DNA from 3 places in the Nitrospirillum bahiense genome. Region 3 is predicted to be linked to each of the others. Evidence: riboswitches for the same ligand, from Rfam matches in the RefSeq annotation. Region 3 holds a riboswitch; each other region holds the start of a gene.
What was found. A riboswitch is a leader RNA that binds a small molecule or an ion and turns the genes downstream of it on or off. The one in region 3 is predicted to bind S-adenosylmethionine.

Region 1: it holds a riboswitch for S-adenosylmethionine, as region 3 does, so the genes downstream of both, FBZ88_RS18115 (threonine aldolase family protein) here and FBZ88_RS21225 (hypothetical protein) in region 3, are expected to answer to the same signal.
Region 2: it holds a riboswitch for S-adenosylmethionine, as region 3 does, so the genes downstream of both, metZ (O-succinylhomoserine sulfhydrylase) here and FBZ88_RS21225 (hypothetical protein) in region 3, are expected to answer to the same signal.

What each region holds. Positions count from the first base shown of each region.
Region 1 is NZ_VITO01000012.1:134,923-142,338, reverse strand. It holds gene FBZ88_RS18130 (methyl-accepting chemotaxis protein) at 20-1,717, shown strand; gene FBZ88_RS18125 (hypothetical protein) at 1,799-2,371, opposite strand; gene FBZ88_RS18120 (hypothetical protein) at 2,398-2,979, opposite strand; gene FBZ88_RS18115 (threonine aldolase family protein) at 3,132-4,199, opposite strand; SAM-I-IV-variant riboswitch at 4,258-4,369, opposite strand; gene FBZ88_RS18110 (hypothetical protein) at 4,484-5,248, opposite strand; gene FBZ88_RS18105 (hypothetical protein) at 5,248-5,868, opposite strand; gene pepN (aminopeptidase N) at 6,121-7,416, shown strand, end outside.
Region 2 is NZ_VITO01000034.1:3,629-11,044, forward strand. It holds gene FBZ88_RS28950 ([protein-PII] uridylyltransferase) at 1-1,090, opposite strand, end outside; gene FBZ88_RS28955 (hypothetical protein) at 1,451-2,065, opposite strand; gene metZ (O-succinylhomoserine sulfhydrylase) at 2,251-3,459, opposite strand; SAM riboswitch at 3,519-3,596, opposite strand; gene FBZ88_RS28965 (HepT-like ribonuclease domain-containing protein) at 3,636-3,989, opposite strand; gene FBZ88_RS28970 (nucleotidyltransferase family protein) at 3,979-4,275, opposite strand; gene secB (protein-export chaperone SecB) at 4,492-5,019, shown strand; gene FBZ88_RS28980 (hypothetical protein) at 5,089-5,571, opposite strand; gene FBZ88_RS28985 (response regulator) at 5,561-6,166, opposite strand; gene rho (transcription termination factor Rho) at 6,441-7,416, opposite strand, start outside.
Region 3 is NZ_VITO01000016.1:68,407-75,822, reverse strand. It holds gene FBZ88_RS21245 (TetR/AcrR family transcriptional regulator) at 1-58, shown strand, start outside; gene FBZ88_RS21240 (AMP-binding protein) at 103-1,659, shown strand; gene FBZ88_RS30580 (MaoC/PaaZ C-terminal domain-containing protein) at 1,656-2,426, shown strand; SAM-I-IV-variant riboswitch at 2,468-2,592, shown strand; gene FBZ88_RS21225 (hypothetical protein) at 2,642-2,998, shown strand; gene FBZ88_RS21220 (TetR/AcrR family transcriptional regulator) at 3,045-4,376, opposite strand; gene FBZ88_RS21215 (cytochrome P460 family protein) at 4,513-5,139, opposite strand; gene FBZ88_RS21210 (GlxA family transcriptional regulator) at 5,176-6,183, opposite strand; gene FBZ88_RS21205 (aldo/keto reductase) at 6,328-7,275, opposite strand.

The DNA.
Region 1 (7,416 bases), on a different contig from region 3:
ATCGCGTAGGAGAATTTCGATGATCCGCTGGTTCGCTAACCTGAAGCTGGTTCTCAAACTGACCGTGCCGCTTGGCATGATCGCCCTCGTGTCCATTGGCCTGGTCACGCTGGCGGAAAACGGGCTGGTGCGCCTGCGCGACACCACCACCCACGTTGTGGATGTTTCCGCCGCGCGCCTGACCCTGGTCCTGGAAACGGAAGCGCTGCTGAACAGCGCCTCCATCGCGGCCAAGAACCTGATCTTGGTGACCTCGGACGAAAATAATGCTCTGTTCTTAAAGGGTTACCGATCGGATATGGCGACCGCGGCGGCCAACATCGATAAGCTGATCGCCGTAGCCGATACACCGGAGCGGCGCCAGATCAACGAACACCTGAAACAGCTTTTCCAAGCATACGCGGACGCCAATGAGCCGTCCGTGCAGGCCGGCATAAAAAATGAAAATGACGTCGCCATCAAAATCTCCCTCGGGCCCGCCCGGGAGGCTCGCCAGAACCTGGTGGCGGCGTTCAAGGAGCGGGTGGAGCGCAACCGGGCGGAACTCGCCCAGGCGAAACGGGATGCGGAGGCGCTGGCAGACCACCTGAATTCCACCCTGCTGACCATGGCGGGGGCGGGCTTGACCTTGGCCTTTGGCCTGACTGCCGTCATCGTGCTGTTCCTGACCGTCCGGCCCATCAACCGCGTCACGGCCGCCATGGGGGCGATCGCCGATGGCCGACTGGAGACGGAGGTAACGGGCGCGGAGCGCCGGGACGAGGTGGGTGCGCTGGCCAAGGCCCTGCTGGTCTTTAAGGACAACGCCCTGGCCGTCCGCCGGCTGGAGGCCGAGCAGACCGCGGCCAAGACCCGCGCCGAGGCGGAGAAGCGCCAGGCCATGGAACGCCTGGCCGGCGATTTCGAGCGCACCGTCATGGGCGTGGTCAACGGCGTCACCACCTCTTCCTCCGAGATGCAGCAGGCCGCCCAGAGCCTGTCCGCCACCGCCGAGCAGACCACCCGCCAGGTAACCTCCGCCGCCAGCGCGGTGGAAGAAGCCTCGCAAAGCGTGCACACCGTGGCCGCCGCCGCCGAGCAGCTGACCGCCTCCATCAACGAGATCGGCCAGCAGGTCACCCGCTCCACCGCCATCGCCGGCGAAGCGGTCGAGGAAGCCAGCCGCACCCAGGCCAAGGTCGAGTTCCTGGTCCAGGCTGCCAACCGCATCGGCGAGGTCATGACCCTGATCTCCACCATCGCCGGCCAGACCAACCTGCTGGCCCTGAACGCCACCATCGAGGCCGCCCGGGCGGGTGACGCCGGCAAGGGCTTCGCCGTCGTGGCGTCGGAGGTCAAAAGCCTGGCCAACCAGACCGCCAAGGCGACCGAGGAAATCTCCGCCCAGATTTCCGCCATCCAGTCCGCCACCGGCGACGCCGCCACCTCCATCACCAGCATCACCAGCACCATCGTCCGCATCAACGAGATCGCCAGCACCATCGCCTCGGCAGTGGAGGAACAGGGTGCGGCCACGCGGGAGATCGCCAGCAACGTCCAGCAGGCCGCCGTGGGCACCACGGAGATCGCCTCCAACATCTCCGGCGTCACCGAGGCCGCAACCCACACCGGCGGCGCCGCGACGCAGATGCTGGGCACCGCCGAACGCCTGTCCACCGACGCTGGCGCCCTGCGCGCCCAGGTGGACGGCTTCCTGTCGGTACTGCGCGCCGCTTGACGGCGGCACGCCCGAAACCAGTTCGCGTGGGGAGAGCCGGCCATCGCCGGCCCTTTTCCTGTGCGCTGAGGGCTGGTCCGGTCAGGGCTGGTTGGCGCTGCCCAGATTGCTGACGGCCATGTCCAGCTCGCCCAGGTCGACGGCCGCCATCTCGACCACGACATAGGAAGCGGGCGGGAAACGGGCCATCAGCTTGTTGCGGAAGTCGCGGGGACCGGCGGCGTAGCCGTGGACGACCCGTGCGCCGCTCTTGCCACCGCCCAGGCCCGTCACCAGACTGATCCGCGCCTCGAACAGGGTGTCGCCCTGCGACCAGGCCTGGGAGAACAGGTTCAGGTGGCGCGGGATGACCTGTTGCAGCGTGCCGCGCCGGGCCTCGACATCGCGGGCGCGGACGGATATCTCCTCCAGCTCCCCATCCAGGTCCTGCAGCGCGGTGCGCAATTCCCCTTCCTGCAGGCGGGCCTGCCGCAGGCTGGCGGCCGCCTTGTTGCGCTCCTCCACCGCGGCGCTGACGCGCCGCTCGGTCTTGCGCACCTCGGTGATCAGCCGCTTCAGCGACCAGGCCATGATGGCACCGCCCACCGCCAAGGCGCAGACGTGGCCGGGGCTGGGGTTGGCGTAGGCTTCCGCCAGGGCGTCGGACAGCATCATGGGATAGTGTTCCTCAAGGGGTCGCCTCAGCTCGGTCGCACAACGCCGCGCTGCGCGCCGGGAGCGCCCGAGCCCTGGACCTGCCGCACGTTGGTGACGCTGTAGCCGTCGGCCAGGGCGAATTCCTGCTGCAGGGCGGTGCGGGCCTCCATCTCCGTGCGGGCCCAGACGCGGGCACGGTGCAGGTGACGCCACAGCGGGCAAATCGATTCCATGCCCGCGACCACGCCGTTGGTCAGCGCGCTGTTGCTGATGTCGGCGGAATAGAGCGCCAGGCCGCTGGCCGAGGGCCCGCCCAGATCGTGCCAGACCTCCACCCGCCGCCGCTCGAACTCCTCACATTCCTTCTCCAGGCGTTGGAGGTTGCTGGTCTCGCGAAAGCGCAGGGCGATGCGCGCATCGCGCACCCGGGCGGTATCCCGGTTGGCTGCCGCCACCTTTTCCGCCGTGCGCCGGATCTGGTCGATTTCCTTTTTCACCTTGGCGTGGCGGGCAATCATCTCATAGACGTCGTTGATGACCAGGCGCAGCAGTTCCAGCAGCACCACCCCCGCCAGGATGGCGCCCACGATGGCTATGATCACCAGATCCGGTTTCTCGATGTGCACCAGGGCCTCGGATGTCGGGGAATGAGCGGTCGCGCTATCGTATGGAAGTCCACTTCAAGGTTGTACGGTCAATTAGCCGTTAACGGGCCCTAAATCCGAAATTTTAAATAAAATCTTCCGTATAGGACCCGTCACACTTTGTCAGAAGCAACCTACGCGGCGGCCGCGTGGGCCACGTCGCGGATGTCGGCCACCAGCTGGTCCACCCGCTCCGGCTGGGTATCCCAGGCGAACATGAAGCGGGCGCCGCCGCCGATGAAGGTGTAGAAGCGCCAGCCGCGCGCCCGCAGGCCCTCCAGCACCGCCGCCGGGGCTGTCAGGAACACGGCGTTGGCCTGCACCGGGAACAGGGGCGCCACGCCCGGCACCCCCGCCAGGCCCGCCACCAGACGCTGGGCCCCCGCGTTGGCATGGGCGGCGTTGCGCAGCCAGGCGCCATTTTCCAGCATGCGCACCCACGGGGCGGACAGGAAGCGCATCTTGGACGCCAACTGGCCCGCCTGCTTGCAGCGGTAATCGAAATCCTCCGCCAGGGCCCTGTCGAAGAAGAGGATGGCCTCACCCACCGCCATGCCGTTCTTGGTGCCGCCGAAGCACAGCACGTCCACCCCGGACTTCCAGGTCATCTCCGCCGGGGAACAGCCCAGGCTGGCGCAAGCGTTGGCGAAGCGGGCGCCATCCATGTGCAGGCGCAGGCCCAGGTCACGGCAGACGGCGGAGATGGCGCGGATCTCATCCAGGCTGTAGACCTGCCCAGTCTCCGTCGGTTGGGTGATGGTGACGGCGCGGGGCTTGGGGAAATGAATGTCCGACCGGCCGGTGGCCAGCGCCCGGATGGCATCCGGCGTCAGCTTGCCATCCGCAGTCTGCGCGACCAGCAGCTTGGATCCGTTGGAGAAGAACTCCGGCGCCCCGCACTCATCCGTCTCCACATGGGCGGAGGCCGAACAGATGACGCTGTGGTAGGACTGGCACAGCGAGGCCAGGGCCAGCGAGTTGGCGGCCGTGCCGTTGAAGGCGAAGAACACGTCGCAGGGGGTGCCGAACAGCTGGCGGAAGGCGTCGGCGGCCTTCGCCGTCCACACATCCTCGCCATAGGCGGCGGCGTGCCCGCTGTTGGCCTCCGCCATGGCGGCCCAGGCCTCCGGACAGACACCGGAATAATTGTCGCTCGCGAACTGCTGGGCGGCGAATTGGGCGGGTAGCGTATCGGTGGTCATGGGGAACGCAGCCTTCATGGTCTCAAGTCTCGACCAAGAGCGAAACGGACTCACGTGGCTGCTTCCCGTTCATTGCCGGATCGGCCACATCCTTCCCCTCTGGGGGAAGCGCCACCTTGCCGGGTACAGCAGGTTGGCGTTGAGCGTCAGCTCAACTCTTGATGCACGGGGCAGAGGGATAACCGCTGGCGGCGGCGGACGCAAGCCCCCTGAGGCGGCTGCAGTGGCATGGGTGATCTTCGGCGCCGGATGATCGCCCAGCGGGACCTGCGGCCCGCGCGGCCTCAGCCGCCGGCGACCGGAGCGGGGGTCAGGCCCATGCCGCGTGGCATGCCCTGCATCGCGGCGGGCGGGCGCACCGGCAGGGGCTTGGGCCCGGCGAGAGCCGGCGATTCCGCCGCCGCGCCATCCCCCGCCACATCGCCTCCCACCAAGTCACCAAGGGGCTCATCCTCCGCCGGCGGTTCCACCGGCGCGACGCCGGCGCCGTCAAGGGCGGGCCCCTCGTCACCCAGCGAGATGGGCAGCACGCTGCTGATGATATAGCCACCCTCATTGGCCAGGCGGTTGGTGACCAGCGCGCGGAAATCGGCCTCGGTGGGGGCGTAGCCGTGCACCACCCCGGCCTCGGCCATGCCGCCCGCGGTGCGGCCCCCATGGCCGCCGACATGGCGGGGCGCCACCACGTTGCGCAGGTGCGCCTCATACAGGTGGTCGCCCTGCGCCCACTCCAAGGAAACCAGGTTCAGCGGCCGGGGCGTGGCCTGGCGCAGCACCGCCATGCGGTTCTGCACCTCCTCCGTCCGGCGCGCGATCTCGCGCAGCGCCTCCTCCCCCTCCTCCAGGGCCTGGAGCAGTTGCTCTTCCTGCTGGCGGGCGACCCGCAAGTCGGCGGCGGCTTCGTTCTTCTCATCCACCGTGGCGGCGATGCGCCGCTCCGTTTCCCGGATCTTGAACAGGATGCGGCGGACGGAGAAGGCCAGGAAGGCCCCGCCGATGGCCAGGATGATGAAGACCATGAAGTTGAGGTTGCTGTAGCCGCCCGTCATCAGCGCACCATGCGCCGGTGCGGTCGCACCAGGCGGGACTGCGCCGCCGACCGGCCGGCGGCCGCCGCCTCCGCCACCGCCTTGAAGCCTTGGGCGGCGCGCAGATTGTTGACGGTGAAGCCATCCTTGGGACTGAAGGCCAGCAGAAGGCGGGAACGGGCCTGCCGCTCATTCCCCGCCCATACCCGGACGCGGTGGGTGTAGCGCCAGATGGGACAGATCTCCTCCATCCCTGCCGCCGCCCGTTCCATCAGGCTGCGGCAATTCAGATCCGCCAGATAGAGCTGGTCGTCCAGGGTGGCGTCACCCACCTCATGCCACACCTCCACCCGCCGCCGCTCCAGCTCCTCGCGCTCCTGCTCCATGCGGTGCAGGATGGTGTTGAGGCGGAAGCGCTCGGCGTTGCGCCGGTCGCGCAGGGCGGCGTTGGCCCGGTTGGTCGCCCACAGGTTTTCCGTGGTACGGCGGGTCTGCTGGATCTCGTATTTGATGCGACGGTATTTCGCCGCCCATTCGTAGATGTCCACGATTACTAGGCGCAGCACTTCCAGCAGCGCGATGGCGGCCACAACGGCGCCCGCGACCGACAACACCACCAGATCCGACTGCACGACCTGCACGGGGACCTACCCTGACTTACCTCTCCCGCTCATGTCCGAACGATACAGCCTAAGGCCGTAGGCGGCCTGCCCAAAATACCCGTCTAAGTCATCAGGACAGGCCCCCTGCCCAACCGGGGAGGGCGGATGATTCGGGTCACCGCCGGCGCCCGCAGGATGCCCCATCGCCCCCCTGGACGAAGGGGGGTTGGCGTCGTGCGGCCCCCTCCCCTATCCTGGCCGCCAACCATAATTCCAACGGAAACCCACCCCATGGACAGCCGCCTCGACACGGCCACGCCCCACGCCATCCACCTTCGCGATTACGCCCCGCCGGCGTGGCTGATCGACACGGTGGACCTGCATGTCGATTTGCGGGAAGAGGCGGCCACCATCCGCTCCACCCTGTCCGTGCGGCGCAATCCGGCCTCGGGGCCGGCCTCGGGGCCGGCCTCGGGGAACGCCGCCGCCGCGCTGGACCTGGACGGCCAGGAACTGGAACTGCTGGCGGTGCGCGTGGACAACCGCCTGCTGGGACCCGACGATTACACCCTGACGCCCGAACGGCTGACCCTGGCCGGCCTCGCCGACCACGCCACGGTGGAAATCACCACCCGCACCCGGCCGCAGGACAACACGGCGCTGGAGGGGCTGTACAAGTCATCCGGCAACTACTGCACCCAGTGCGAGGCAGAAGGCTTCCGCAAGATCACCTATTTCCTGGACCGCCCGGACGTGATGGCGCGCTACACCACCACCATCGAGGCGGAGCGGGCGCGCTATCCCGTGTTGCTGTCCAACGGCAACCTGACGGCCAGCGGCGACAGCGCGACCGAGGCCGGGCGCCATTGGGCGCGGTGGGAGGATCCCTGGCCCAAGCCCTGCTACCTGTTCGCGCTGGTGGCCGGCACGCTGGTGCACATCGAGGACCGCTTCACCACCCGCTCCGGCCGCGAGGTGGCGCTGCGCATCTATGTCGAGCCGGGGAATGAGGCCAAGTGCGGCCATGCCATGGAGTCCCTGAAGAAATCCATGAAATGGGATGAGGACGTCTATGGCCTGGAGTACGACCTGGACATCTTCAACATCGTCGCCGTGTCCGACTTCAACATGGGGGCGATGGAGAACAAGAGCCTGAACGTCTTCAACACCAAGTACATCCTGGCCCAGCCGGAGACAGCCACCGACACCGACTTCCTCGGCATCGAGACGGTGGTGGCCCATGAGTACTTCCATAACTGGACGGGCAACCGCGTCACCTGCCGCGACTGGTTCCAGCTGAGCCTGAAGGAGGGCCTGACCGTCTTCCGCGACCAGGAATTCTCCGCCGACATGAACTCCGCGCCCGTGAAGCGCATCCAGGACGTGCAGCGCCTGCGCCAGGTGCAGTTCAACGAGGACGCCGGCCCCACCGCTCATTCCGTGCGGCCGGAGAGCTATATCGAGATCAGCAATTTCTACACGCCCACCGTCTATGAGAAGGGGGCGGAGGTGCTGCGCATGTACCGCACCCTGCTGGGCCACGCGGGATATCGCAAGGGTATCGACCTGTACTTCGCCCGCCATGAC
Region 2 (7,416 bases), on a different contig from region 3:
TGGCGCACAGGATGCGGGTGAGATCCCCCACGTCCTTGGCCATCAGGAAATAGTGCTTCATGAAGCGTTCGACGTCGCTGGTGCCGGCGTGGTCGGTGTAGCCCAGCCGCCGCGCCATCTCACCCTGCACGTCGAAGGTCAGGCGATCCTCGCCCCGGCCGGTCAGGTAGTGCAGGTGGCAGCGGCAGGTCCACAGGAAGTTCTGCGCCTTGGCGAAGCGCTGCGCCTCCTCGGCCAGCAGCACGCCGTTGGCCACCAGGTCCTTCACCTTGTCGACCTGATAGACGTACTTGGCGATCCAAAACAGGGTCTGCAGGTCGCGCAGGCCGCCCTTGCCCTCCTTCACGTTCGGTTCCAGCACATAACGGCTGTCGCAGAACTTCAGGTGGCGGCTGTCGCGCTCGGCCAGCTTGGCCTCGATGAACGCGGGGCCGGTGTGGGCCACCACCTCCTTGGTGAAGCGCTTGCGGAACTCCGCGTACAGTTTGTCGTCACCGAAGAGGAAGCGGGCCTCCAGCAGGCTGGTGCGGATGGTGATGTCGGCCAGGGCCTGGCGCACGCATTCATCCACCGAACGCACGGCATGGCCGACCTTAAGCCCCATGTCCCACAGCAGGTAGAGGACGTATTCAACCACCTGCTCGATGCGCGGCGTGCGCTTGTAAGGCAGCAGAAACAACAGGTCGACGTCGGAGAAGGGCGCCATCTCCTTGCGGCCGTAGCCGCCGGTGGCCACCACGGCGAACTGCTCACCGCGCGTCGGGCCGGCGGTGGGGAAGACGCGGTGCAGGGCAAAGTCGGCCAGCGACACGACGATGGCGTCGGTCAGGGCCGTGGCCTCGCGCAGGCAAACCTCCCCCCGGCCGCCATTTTCCAGCCGGCGGCGGATGAGGGCACGTCCCTGGTCCAGCGTCTGGCGCATCAGGGCCAGGATGCCGGCGCGCAGGGCGTCCGGCCGCAGGTTGCCGTCCGCCAGGTTGGCCATGCGGGTGGTCAGCACCTCGGCCGTGGGCAGCGCCTCTGGCAAGGCGGTTTCATCCAGCGGGGCGGAGTCCGGATTGGTCAGGGCGGTTTTGGCGACAGGGGACATGGCGCGGCGAGTCTCTGACAAAGCCCGGCGGTTCGAGCCGGCCGGGCGGGCACCATCCAGGGTCGGGGCACCAGCACCGCGGCTCCCGGGACGGACCGGGAGTATGGCACAAACTTTTTCCCACGCATCACCCCATGCGCGGCCCGGCGCCTTCGCTAGCCGTTTGCCCCCGGACTCCTTTCCGGACCCAGGCGCTTTCTTGTCGATCACCGCGGCGTCATCGGCTCCCGATGTGCCTCCACCCCTGCCCATATGTCCCATGGCGGCCTCCCGGATCTTGTTGTTCCGTTTTCAGGCTTCAGGCTGACTTGGTCCTGACGCGCGCCCCTCCCTGTCTTCGGGCGCGCGCTTTACGCCGGTTTATCCCGCCCCCTCCATGCCCCGGCGCGGCAGCAGGCGCGGGACCAGCGACAAACGGCGGGCGTTGGCCGAGGCGGCGCGGTGGATGGGTGCCAGGCCCAGGCCGCCCAGGCGACTGGTGGCATGGCTGAAACGGGTGAAGGCGCCGGTGGCGGCGCGCAGGGTGGAGGTGACCAGGCGGCGCTCCGCCGTCACCCAGTCCCCCGGATGCCAGGATGACCAGGCGGCGCGGGCGAATTCGCCCAGCGCATCGACCTGGTGGTCGCGCCAGCGCCACCAGGCATCGTGGAAGGCGCGCATGCCCCCCACCAGGGCCAGGGCGGAGTCCGTGAAGGCCTCGACCTTTTCGCGGCCCATGCGTTCGAATTCGGGATTGGTGCCCAACGCCACCGGGTCGCCACCGGTCTGGGCCAGCAGGCCCAGCCGCGCGGTGATGGTGTGGGCTGAGGCGAAGGCGGTCTCATGCACCCGGGTCGCCACCCGGTCCAGTTCCACCTGGGCCCGTTTCAAATGCATGGCCTCCGGCGTGCCGGGAATGACCATGCCGATGCGCCCCTTGCCCGCCCTTTTGGCCGGACGCGGGGCGGTGGGGTAAGGGATATGCCGATCCGGCATGGTGAGCGCTCCCTTATGTTGCGCCGCGATAGTGCGCTGCAACATTATGGGAAACGCTTCGTCGCGTCCATAAAGTAAGTGGGAACCGGCCCTCGATCCAAAGTCTAAGCAACGCTAACGGGACCGGGCCCACGTCGCCACGCAGGTGGGCGGCCCACTCGGGGTGCCCACCTGGGAGTAGCGCCTCAGCCGGCGGCGGCGGCCAGACCGGCGGCCAGATCGTCGCGCAGGTCGTCCGCGTCCTCCAGCCCCACGGAGAAACGCAGGGTGCCGGGGCTGATGCCCACCTTGGCCTTTTCCTCATCGGTCAGGCGCTGGTGGGTGGTGGTGGCGTTGTGGGTGATCAGGCTCTTGGCGTCGCCCAGGTTGTTGGAGATCTTGATGATCTTCAGCGCGTTCAACAGGCGGAACGCCGCCGCCTTACCGCCCTTGACGTCGAAGGTGACCAGGGTGCCACCGGCTTTCATCTGGCGCATGGCCAGTTCATGCTGCGGGTGGCTGGGCAAGCCGGGGTACAGCACCGTCTCCACCGCCGGGTGGCTTTCCAGGAATTGGGCCAGCGCCAGGGCGGAAGCCGCCTGGGCATTGACGCGCAGTTCCAGCGTCTCCAGGCCCTTCAGCAGCACCCAGGCGTTGAAGGGGCTCATGGACGGGCCGGTGTGGCGCAGGACGGGGGAGATCAGGGCCGCCACCTCGTCATCGCACAGCACGGCACCGCCCAGGCAGCGGCCCTGGCCATCGATATGCTTGGTGGCGGAATAGACGACCACGTCGGCGCCCATGTCCTTGGGGCGCTGCAGCACCGGGGTGGCGAAGACGTTGTCGACCACCACGCGGGCGCCGGCCTTGTGCGCCAGGTCGGCCACGGCCGCCACGTCCACCACCTGCATGGTGGGGTTGCTGGGGCTTTCCAGGAAGACGACGGTGGCTGGGGTGGACAGCGCTTCCTCCCACTGCTTCAGGTCGGTGCCCTCCACCAAGGTGCACTGGATACCGTAGCGCGGCGCCAGATCCTTGATGATGTAGAGACAGGAGCCGAACAGCGCGTGCGGCGCCACCACCCGGTCGCCGGCCTTCAGCAGGCCCATGACCGCCAGATTGACGGCGGCCATGCCGCTGGCCGTGGCGATACAACGGGCGAAGCCCTCATAGCCGGCCAGCCGTTCCTCCAGCATGGCCACGGTGGGGTTGCGGAAGCGGGAATAGACGAAGCGCGAGCCGTCGTTGACGAAGGCGGCCTCGGCCTCCTCGGCACTGCCGTAGATGAAGCCCGAGGTGAGGAACAGCGCTTCGGAGGTTTCCTCGAAGCCGCTGCGGCGGGTGCCGCCGTGCACCAGCTGGGTGCGGGGGCGCAAGGTGGCCGGGGAACTGGGATTGTCAGGCGTCTGGCCCATGGCCGTCACTCCGATAAGGCAACCGCGACCGGCAAAGGGCGGCAGCGTGGTCGGTGTACCTTATGTACGGCCCGACCTTTTAGCAGCTTGTTTAACGTGGTCTGCAAGCCGGTCAGCAAATCACCACGGACTCTGGTTGTAGGCCGGCCCGCGGGGAAGCGTCAACGGCCACCTTGTCATCGCGACAATGCAGCCAGTTCCTGCTCAGCGAAGGCCTTCAAGATGGGTAGATCCACCTGGAGCGTTTTCCAGACCAGCGACGCCGCCACTTCTTCATAATCATGACGATAGATGTTTCCAGCCCCGGCTATCTGTTTCCACGGGATTTCCGGATGACTAGCCTTCATGCCTTCTGGCAGGCGCCGGGAAGCCTCAGAGATGATCTCCAAGCAACGGATCACGGCGTAGACCGTTTGCACATCATCCGCAAAGGCGTGATAGGGGCGGCCAGCGACGAACTGCTCGGCCAAGGCAATACGTCCCAGGATGTCCTCGAGCCACCGCGCGGAATCGCCCGCCTTAAAAGACATGAACGGCATCCCCTTCGGCCAAGGGTCGAACGAAGGATTTCAGCGCTCTCCGGTTGACCACGTCCACCGGCACGGGGAACAACCCCTCGATGGCCTGCTTGATACCGACATAATCGAAGATGCCGATCTGTGCATCGGGATCCAGGTCCACCATAATGTCGATGTCGCTGTCCGGGCCGTTATCGCCTCGGGCAACGGAGCCAAACAGGGTTGCGTGCAGAACTCCACGACGCCGAAGATCGGACTCGTGCGCACGCAATACGGCGATGACATCATCCCGGTTCATTGGCTGATCCTATCCTAGACGGTGGTAGGCTGCCAGAAGAGCATCTTAGATTCGAAGTGCGGCAGGGTGATGACCTTGAGCCAAGCAGCCGGACGGCTCCTTGGTACCTGCGGCCATAATGCCCGGTTGCCGGCCGGCCGCTTCCGTGCTAGTCCCGCGCGCGTCAGTCCGCGTCGGCGGAATAGCTGATTTGCTTTTACCGGGAGTCCCAGACCTATGTCCGATGAGACCAGCCTGAACGGCGCCGCCCCCAATGGGAGCACCGACGGCGGCAATGGCGCCACCGCCACTGAAGGCGCCGGCATGCTGCCGCTGGTGGTCAATGCCCAGTACGTCCGGGATCTGTCGTTCGAGAACCCGAACGCCCCGGCCAGCCTGATGAACGCCCAGCAGCCCAAGGTCGACCTGCAGGTCGACGTGCAGGCCCGCAACGTGGCGGAGAACGTGCACGAGGTGGCGCTGAACATCCGTGCCGAGGCCAGCCACGAGGGCCGCACCGCCTTCATCGTCGAGCTGTCGTACGCCGGCATCTTCTCCATGCCGCCCATGCCGCTGGACCAGACCCGCGCCGTGCTGCTGATCGAGGCGCCGCGCCTGCTGTTCCCCTTCGCCCGTTCCATCGTGTCGGATGCCGTTCGCGATGGCGGCTTCCCGCCGCTGATGCTGCAGCCCCTGGACTTCGTGGACCTCTATCGCCGCCAGGTGCTGGCGTCGGAGAAGCCGGAAGACATGGCCCAGGCCTGATCCACGGCCAGCCACTGATCAGGAGAGCCGCCCGGCGCCCCACGGCCCGGGCGGTTTTCTTTTGGGCTTTCAGCCGCGCGCCGCGCGAATAAGCGCGTCCACCGTCACGGCGTCGGCGCCGGCGGGTACGGCCGCCAGGGGCAGGCCGTGAGCGCCCAGGCTGGACAGGGTTTCAGCCGTGCCGGCCACCACATCCCAATCGCTGGTGCTGGCCTTCAGCGCGCCCTGCGCCTCGCGCGCCGTGGCGGCCAGCGTCACCTCCAGCCCCAGGGTTTCCAAGGCGCCGGCCAGACGGGCCAGCGCGCCACCCACCAGCAGAACCCGGAGGGTGGAGACGGGGCGCTTGCGTGGCACCCTGGCCACCAGCTGCCGCGCCTCTTCCGCTGCGGCCAGGATACGGGCGGCGAAGTCCTGTTCCTGCCCGCCGGCGGGCAGATCCGCCGCCAGCAGGGTGGAATAGCCGTGAATGGCCGTCAGCAGGTTGTTGAGGTCATGCAGGAAGGTGGCGGGAACCAGCCGGCCCTCGGCATCCCCCTTGCCGTCAGCTGGCAATACCCATCTCCACCGCGCGCATCACCGCCTGGGTGCGGTTCTTGGCCCCCAGCTTGCGGCAGATGCCCCGCACGTGCAGCTTCACCGTCACTTCTTCCAGTTCCAGCGAGCGCGCGATTTCTTTGTTGGAGCGGCCCTGCAGAAGATAGTCCAGCACCTCGCGCTCACGCCGGGTGAAGCTGGCGCCGTCGGCCGTGTCGGCGGTGTTGACATCGGCCGGGATGAACCGCTCACCCGCCAGCATGGTCTGGATGGCGGACAGCAATTCCGTGGCGCTCAGGGTCTTGGGCAGGAAGCCGACGGCGCCCCGGGTAAAGGCGCCCCGGATCTCATCCGGCCGGGCCAAGCCCGACATCAGCGCCACCTTCAGCAGGGGGAACTCGGTACGCACGCGCTGCAGGCCGTCCAGTCCGTTCATCCCCGGCATGCGCAGATCCAGGATCAGCAGGTCGATGGCCTTGTCCTGCCGCAGGGCGACGACGGCCTCATCCACGCTGGCGGCCCCTACGACGACCGCGCCCGGCGCCTGTCTTTCGATGTGGGACGACAACGCGTCGCGCACCAGACCATGGTCATCGGCAATCAGTAAGCGCATGTGAGACGACCCCCGCGGTTGCTCTATCCAAAAGGATAGACCAATAACCCCTGCTATTTGAACCTTTTTTCAGCGTTGGCAAGGGTTGCGCAAGCAGAAATTTCTTATCGAACGTAATGGAATGTGACTAGTTCTCAATTAAGCCGATGAAACCACGGAAAACCGTGGATCTTGGTTAATTCGCGGTTCATTTTCAAAACAGTGTTTTTACTGACAATAAAAAGGGCGCCACCGCACAGCAATGGCGCCCTTGATATCGATACTGGAATTCTTCTTACTGGTTCATGCTCTCGAAGAATTCGGAATTCTGCTTGCTCTGCTTGAGCTTGTCGATGAGGAATTCCACCGCATCGGTGGCCCCCATCGGGTTCAAGATACGGCGTAGGATCCACATCTTGGCCATGGTGCCCTTTTCCACCAGCAGCTCTTCCTTGCGAGTGCCCGACTTCTGGATGTCGATGGCCGGGAAGACGCGCTTGTCCGACAGCTTGCGGTCAAGGACGATTTCCGAGTTGCCGGTACCCTTGAACTCTTCGAAGATGACCTCGTCCATGCGCGAGCCGGTGTCGATCAGCGCGGTGGCGATGATGGTCAGGCTGCCGCCTTCCTCGATGTTGCGGGCGGCGCCGAAGAAGCGCTTGGGCCGCTGCAAGGCGTTGGCGTCCACACCGCCGGTCAGCACCTTGCCGGAAGACGGCACCACCGTGTTGTAGGCGCGGGCCAGGCGGGTGATGCTGTCCAGCAGGATGACGACGTCGCGCTTGTGCTCCACCAAGCGCTTGGCCTTCTCCAGCACCATCTCCGTCACCTGGACGTGGCGGGTCGCCGGCTCGTCGAAGGTGGAGCTGATGACCTCGCCCCGGACGGAGCGGGCCATGTCGGTCACTTCTTCCGGACGCTCATCGATCAGCAGGACGATGAGGTAGACCTCGGGATGGTTGGTGGCGATGGAGTGTGCGATGTTCTGCAACATCACCGTCTTGCCGGTACGGGGCGGCGCCACGATCAAGGCGCGCTGGCCCTTGCCCAGCGGGGCCACCAGGTCGATGACCCGGGTGGTCATGTCCTTCTTGTTGCGGACCGGATCCTCGATTTCCAGCTTCAGCCGCTCTTCCGGATAGAGCGGAGTGAGGTTGTCGAAGTTGATGCGGTGACGCACCTTGTCGGGGTGGTCGAAGTTGATCGAACCAACCTTCAGCAGGGCAAAATAGCGCTCACCATCCTTGGGTGAGCGGATCTGGCCTTCCACC
Region 3 (7,416 bases):
GGCGGCGGAGGTCGCGGCGGAGGCGGCCGACTTTATCGCCCGGGGGCTGAAGCCGTAAGTAACCAAGCCTTAAGTTGCCTGGATCATTTCTGAACCGGAACGATGAGGGAGCAGGGCGCCTGGCGCCAAACCATGTGGGATCTGTTCGACCTGACGGCGCAGCGCGCCCGGCTGTCGCCGGACCGCAGGGCCCTGGTGGACCTCACCGCGGTTGGGTCCGCTGCCGGGGCGCTGACCTATGCCGGCCTGGACGATCGCGCCGCGCGTGCCGCCAGCCTGCTGGCCGCTCTGGGCGCCGAACCCGGTGACAGGGTGGCGGTGCTGTGCCGCAACCGGCCGGACTTCTTCACGCTGCTGTTCGCCTGCGCCAAGCTGGGCTGCCTGTTGGTGCCGCTGAATTGGCGCATGCCGGCGGCGGAACTGGCTCCCGTGCTGGCCGATTGCCAACCCCGGCTGCTGTTCCATGGGGCCGAGGACAGAGCTACGGCCCAAGCCCTGGCCGGCGGGCTGGCCCATGTCGATCTGGCCCCTGTCGATCTGGACGATGATTTCGAGGACCGGGTGGCGAAGCAGCCGTCGTTGCCCTCCCGCGAAGTCTGGCCGGCCGACGATGTCTGGTACCTGCTCTACACCTCCGGCACGACGGGGGAGCCGAAGGCCGTGCTCTACACCTACGGCATGGCCATGGCGAACTACGTCAACCTGCGCCAGGGCGTGGATTTGTCGGAGAACGACCGCACCCTGAACTACCTGCCGCTGTTCCACACCGCTGGTATCAACCTGCACACCCTGCCGCTGCTGATGGCGGGGGGCGAGGTGCTGGTGCAGCCGCAATTCGACGCCGGCGCTGTCCTGGATCTGATCGCCGAGGGCCGCATCACCACCTTCTTCGGCGTGCCCGCCGTCTATCGCCAGTTGGCTTTGCATCCCCGCTTCAGGAGCACGGACTTGGGCGCTGTGCGGCGCTGGGCCTGCGGCGGCGCCCCGCTGGAGGATGCGCTGGCCCGCCGCTTCATTGAGCGCGGCGCGGTCGTGTGCAACGGCATGGGCATGACGGAGACGGGGCCCACCCTGTTCCTGAACGACCCGGCTGGGGCTGCCGCCAAGGTGGGCTCCATCGGCAAGCCGCAGATCCTATGCCGCGTGCGCGTGGTGGACGGGGCCGGGCGGGACGTGCCCGCCGGCCACGTGGGCGAGGTGTGGGTGAAGGGGGCCGCGGTGACACCCGGCTATTGGCGCCAGCCGGCGGCCACCGCCGCCGCCTTTTCCCCGGACGGCTGGCTGCGCACCGGCGACTTGGTGCGCCAGGACGAGGACGGCTATTACTACCCCGTGGGGCGGTTGAAGGAGATGTTCATCTCGGGCGGGGAGAACGTCTATCCGGTGGAGGTGGAGAACGCCCTGCTGCGCCATCCCGGCGTGCTGGAGGTTGCGGTGGTGGCCGTGCCCGACCCGGTGTGGGGGGAGGTGGGGCATGCCCATGTCCGCGCCCAGCCCGGCACCGACATTGACAGCCTGGCCAGGCATTGCCGGGGACTGCTGGCCGGCTACAAGGTGCCGCGCCGGTTCGTGCTGGTGGAGGATTTCCCCCGCACCGCCGCCGGCAAGATCCAGAAGCACCGTCTGGTGCCGCCGCCGGGCCTGGATCTGGCCTCGTGATCCTCACGCGCACCCTGAGCCAGGATGACTTCCACGCCTTCGCCCGGCTGTCGGGCGATGACAACCCCATTCATGTGGACCCGGACCATGCGGCCCGCACCCGCTTCGGCCGCACTGTGGCCCACGGCGCCCTGCTGTGCGCCCTGCTGCGCGGCCTGGCCGCCGACGCGCAGCCCGGCCAGCCCCTGGCCCGCTTGGCCGTGACCTTCCCCGCCCCCGCGTACGCGGACGAGGTGCTGACCTTCCGCGCCGATCCGCAAGACAGCGCCCACGTGCGTCTGGTGGCCCAGCGGCGGACGGACGGCCAGGTCGTGTGTGACGGGGTGGCCACCCTGGCGCCGCTGGCGCCGGATGAGGACTGGCGTGAGCCGCCGCCGGGCGCCGCCGCCCACGTTACCCGCCTGTACGCGGACCAGGATCTGGCGCTTTATGAGCGCCTGACCGGCCAACGCCTGCGCGAGCCGCTGGTGCTGAGCCTCTTCTCCTTCCTGCTGGGCGTCCGCCTGCCGGGGCCGGGCACCAACTACCTGAAGCAAGACACGGTGTTCTGGCGCCGGGTGCCCTTGGATGCGGCGCTGTCCGCCACTGTGGCCATCACCCGCCTGCGACCCAAAAAGCGGCTGGTGGACTTGGCCACGGTGTGCCGTATTCATGACAGCGGGCGGGACGGCGACATCGTCGCCACTGGCCGCGCCCTGGTGTTGGCGCCGCACTGGACGCCGGACGACTGGGGCCGTCATGCCCAAATGGCCGCTTGCCAGGGCTGACGGTTGCGGGTATCCACAACGCGTCGGTGTTCGTGCCGGCACTGTTGCATCAGGAGCGGGGCCGGCGTCCCGCACCAACCTGCCAGCCCAGGCAAGGTGGTTTCCGCGTTCGCGCGGAGATGTGGCGGCCCCCGGTTCCCGGGCGGCGGCAACCAAGTGGGTCGCAGCGTATGGTCGCGTCATGCCGGGTCAGCTCCGTCTGGAGTGTACATCCCGTGCATATTCCCGCCGCTTTCCCGCTGAATCCGCCCAGTACCGTTACGCAGGCGGAGGAAGATTCGCCCACGCTGCCTTTGGGCACCTCACCGGGCATCAGCAGCCGTCCCGGGGATGCCGTGCATCTGCTGCGGGAAGAGCGCATGCCCCTTGCCGGCGTGCCGGATTGTGTCGCCCGCACCTACGCCGTCGTCCACCGCCGTCACGGCGTGTACACCCATATCTACACGGTGCTGGAAAGCCGGCAGCAGGCGCGCCGGATAACCCATCTGCGGCGGGTCCTGGACGGCGAACAGTTGGCCGCCGCCCGCGCCTGGGTTCTGGCCGGCCGTCACCTGGGGCGCCTGGCGTTTTAACGTCAGGGCTTTCTTGTCAGGTCTTTTCTTGTCAGGTCTTTTCTTGTCAGGTCTTGGGCATCGCCGGCTGCAGGTAGCGCATCAGGACGATCATCTCGGCGGCGTAACCGTCGATATCGGGGCCGGCGGCATCGGGCGGGTCATCCATGGCGTGCAGGATCTGCGCCCGCCCCTGCATCCAGGTGGAGACGATCTGCGCCTGGAAGGGGGAAAGGGACGATTGCGGTCCCACCACATAGTCCAGAGCCGCGCGGATGCGGGAGCCGCGGCCCTGGCGGAAGGCCAGGTACAACGGCACGAGGCTGGCGTCCCGGCAGGCCTCCAGCGCGAAGTCGCCCATGGCGTGGGTGGTGTTGCGGCCGGCGATGCGCCCGCCTTCCACCGGGGTCAGCATGTTGTCGGCCACGGCCCGCAGGAAGATGTCCAGCGGTGGCGGTTCGCGATGCACCGTCGGGATTTCCCGCCGCAGCTCCTCATGGATGAACTGAAAGGCGCGGCGGATGATGTCGCCGCGCGAGCGGAAGTAATAGGTGGTGGAGGAGAGGGAGACGCCCGCCCGCTGCGCCACCGCGCGATGGGTCACGGCGGCCACGCCCTGGTCGATGATGGTGGCCACGGCGGCGGCGACGATGCGCCGCTCCGTCTCGCCCACCGGTTCCCCGCCGTCGTCGCTTGCGCCGCCGGGACGGCGCAGACGCTCATGCCACAGGGCGCTGCGGCCTTCTTCCGGGTCGCATAGGTGGCGGATGTTCTCCACCACCGACAGGGCGAAGCCCGACGCGCCGCCGGCCACCAGCAGGGTGGACCGGTCGCCCACCAGATAGTGGGTCATGATGTCGGCGATATGGGTGGGCAGGCCGGCCAGCGCAAACAGGTCGCGATAGCGGCCGCGCCGCTCCTCATACCATTGCGTCAGGATGGGGCGCAGGGCGGGGGTATGGCGGGCCTGGTGGATCAGCTCGTACCATACCAACTCGATGGTGCCCTGGCGGGACGACAGGTCCAGCGCCTGCACCACCAGCGCGTCGGCCAGGGCGTGGACGGGCAGGCCGCCATCGCCGAGCGACACCCGGAACTGGGCCCAAGCTTGACGGTCACGCTCCGCCCCAGCCAGGAACACGGCTTGGGTCAGGCTGTCCTTGTCGCCCAGGTGATAGGGGACGGCGCTGGTGGATAGGCCGGCGGCAGCGGCCAGGTTGCGGACGCTCAACGCCTTCAGGCCGCCCTGGGCCAGCAGGGTGTGCGCCTGGTCGATCAGCCGTTCCCGGGTGCTGTCCTGGGGCCGCGCCGCAGTGCGGGATGGCGCCGACCCTCCCGCCGCCGCTGGCGGAGAATCGGAAAGGGACGGGTCCAAGGGGGGGATCAGGCCGGGCTTCATGACCGCGCTTTTATCTGCCGAAGCGCACTGATAGTCCATCCCCGACACGACGGCAACGGCGCCGTGTCAGAATACGTCACATATGCCCGAAAGGACGGCCCGGCCCGCGATCGCCTTGGTCGGCAGCAGGCGCCACCTAGGGTTTTTCGGCCAGGTAAGCGGCGCTGAGGGTTTTCTTGGCCTCGGCGATGGGGCGCAGGGTTGGATAGAATTGCACGAAAGTAGTGTCCACCGCCCCATGGTCCCGATGGCAGCTGTAACAACTCTGCTCCACCGGCAATTGCTCCGCGGGCGGGGGAGCCGCCTCGCCCGCGTCGAAGGAATAGAAGCCCCAGCCGTCGTCGTGGAAGCGGGCGGTATCTTTCACATGAACCTCCAGCCCCATGACCTCCGGGGTCTGGAAATGGCCGGACTTGTTGATGGAGCCCTTGTCCGCAGCGCCGCGCACCTCCAGCACGAAGGTGGTCTTCTCCGGCCAGGTGCCCGTCTGTTTGAAGGCCAGGTAGGCCTCACGGTTCACGAAAACGTTGTCGAACATGGAATGGCCCATGCGCATGGCCGGGCCATAGGCCATGTCGATGCCGGTGGTGACATAGACCCAGTCGCGGTAGTCGGCAGGGAAGGTCAGTCGATCGTCCTTGTCGAATTGCGGAACGAAGGGGGCGGGACTGTCGGTGGCGGCGGACCCGGTTGCCGGGGTGAGCAGCAGGCAAAGCAGGGGCATCGCCGCCGTGAGGCGGCGGGCAGGGGAAAACCAGGCCATGGGGCCCTCCGGTGGTTCAGGGTGGGATGAAACGGCTCAGCTGCTGCCGGCCGGCGAGAAATGCGCCTGATATTGGCTGGGGGACACGCCGTAGCGCTGGCGGAAGGCCCGGCGGAAGGCGTCGGCGCTACGGAAGCCGACGGCGGCGGCCAGCGTCTCCACGCTCACGCCTGGCTGCACCAGGCGGCGGCAGGCCTCGCCCAGGCGCAGGTCGGCGACATAATCGGCGGGCGGACGGCCCAGGGCGGCGGTGAAGCGGCGCCGGAACTGCCGGGGGCTGAGGTTCACCCGCGTAGCCAACTCCTCCACCGACAGGTCGCGGTCCAGGTTGCCCAGCATCCAGGCCGACAGGTCGGCGAAACGGTCGGCCGCCCGGCTTTGAAACCGCAAGGGTTCGGAGAATTGCGCCTGGCCGCCCGGGCGCTTCATGAACACCACCAACTCCCGGGCCGTCGCCAGGGCCAGCGCCGGCCCATGGTCCTCCTCCACCAGCGACAGGGCCAGGTCGATGCCGGCGGTGACGCCGGCAGCGGTGTAGAAATCACCGTCCTTCAGAAACAGGGCGTCGGCACAGACGCTCAAGCGCGGGAAGCGCCGGGCCAGGTCGGCGGCATGACGCCAGTGGGTGGTGACACGGCGGCCATCCATCAGGCCGCTGGCCGCCAGGCCATAGATGCCGGTGCAGACGCTGGCCACCCGGCGGAAACGATGGGCATTTCCGACCAGCCACTGCGCCACGGCAGCATTGGTGACAGGCTCGCGCAAACCTTTGCCGCCGGCGATGATCAGGGTGTCCAAGTCCGGCACGTCGTTGGCCGCCAGGCTGTGCGCCGGGGTGAAGGTCAGGCCGGACTCGCTGGTGAAGGGCCCTGCCTTCACGCCCAGCGGCACGACGCGATAGGGCCGTTTCCCCGGCGCCATTTCGGCCTCGCCCCATTCTGCCAGGTCGGCGGCATTGGCGAAGACCTCGGCCGGACCGGTCACGTCCAGGGCGTTGACATCGTCATAGCCCAGAATTCCGATGCCTGCCGGTGCCCGCGTCATTCCCTATCCCCCTCATCGCGCCGCCCCTCCGGCCGGCCGCGTCGTGGGGGCAGTATCGGCTGGGCGCGTGCCGGGCGGAAGGACATCCACCCGACACTATCGGCCACGACCGGTGGCACCATGCGAAATGGCACCATCCCCCATTCAGGGGACTTCATGGCCCTGGCTGGCCTCAAGGATCTGGAACCAGTGCTGGCGCTGCATCTTCAGCTGTGCTGCCTGCATGTAGGTGCGCACGCGGTCCAGCCGCGTGGTGCCCAGCACCGGCACCGGGCGTGACGGATGGCGCATCAGCCAAGCCAGCGCCACGGTGCCCGGGTCGCCGACGCCCATCTCCGCGCCCACGGCTTCCAGCGCCGCCAGGGTGCGGCGCGCCTGCTCCGTGGCGCCGGTGAACAGGCCGCCGCCGCCCAGGGGTGACCAGGCCATGGGCCGCATGCGCAGTTCCAGCGCCTGGTCCAGCGTGCCGTCGAACAGGGGCGCCAGGCTGGTGACGGAGAATTCGATCTGGTTGGTCACCAGCGGCCGGCCCAGGCGGGATTGCAGCAGCCGCACCTGTGACGGGTTGTGGTTGGACACGCCGATGTGGCGGATCACGCCCGACCGTAGCAGCCGGTCCAGCGCATCGGCCGTATTGTCCGGGTTCATCAGGGGGTCGGGCCGGTGCAGCAGCAGCAGGTCGATATAGTCGGTGCCCAGGTTGCGCAGCGACTGCTCGACCGAGGCGATGATATGGTCGCCGCAGGTGTTGTAATGCTTCACCACATGGCCCGGCCGCAGCGGTGACAGCAAGGCGATATCGCATTTGGTGACCAGTTGCAGGGCGGAGCGCTTGCCGCCCCATTCCTTCAGCGCCTGGCCGAACAGGGCCTCCGCCCCGTAATCGCCGTAAATGTCGGCATGATCGAAGCTGCTGATGCCCAGTTGCAGGCATCCGTCCAGGAAGCGGGCAAGCTTTGCCGGGGTGCCGGTTTCTTCCCCCTCGCGTGAGCGCCAGGCGCCCCAGACCAGCGGCGACAGTCGCGGGCCTTCGGCGTGCAGGCAGCTCTGGGCGTCGGGAACGGGCGGGGTGTGGGTGGGGGTGCCAGGCATGGATCAGGATCCGGTTCTGAGATGGGGAATGGAAACCGTATGAAAACCGTCTGGAGAAGGGGACGCTCTTGCCGTCCCGTCAGTCCTGCACCGATCTTCGACCTCTCCAGGGACCGCCGTCGAGTGGAAAACGTCAAGCCC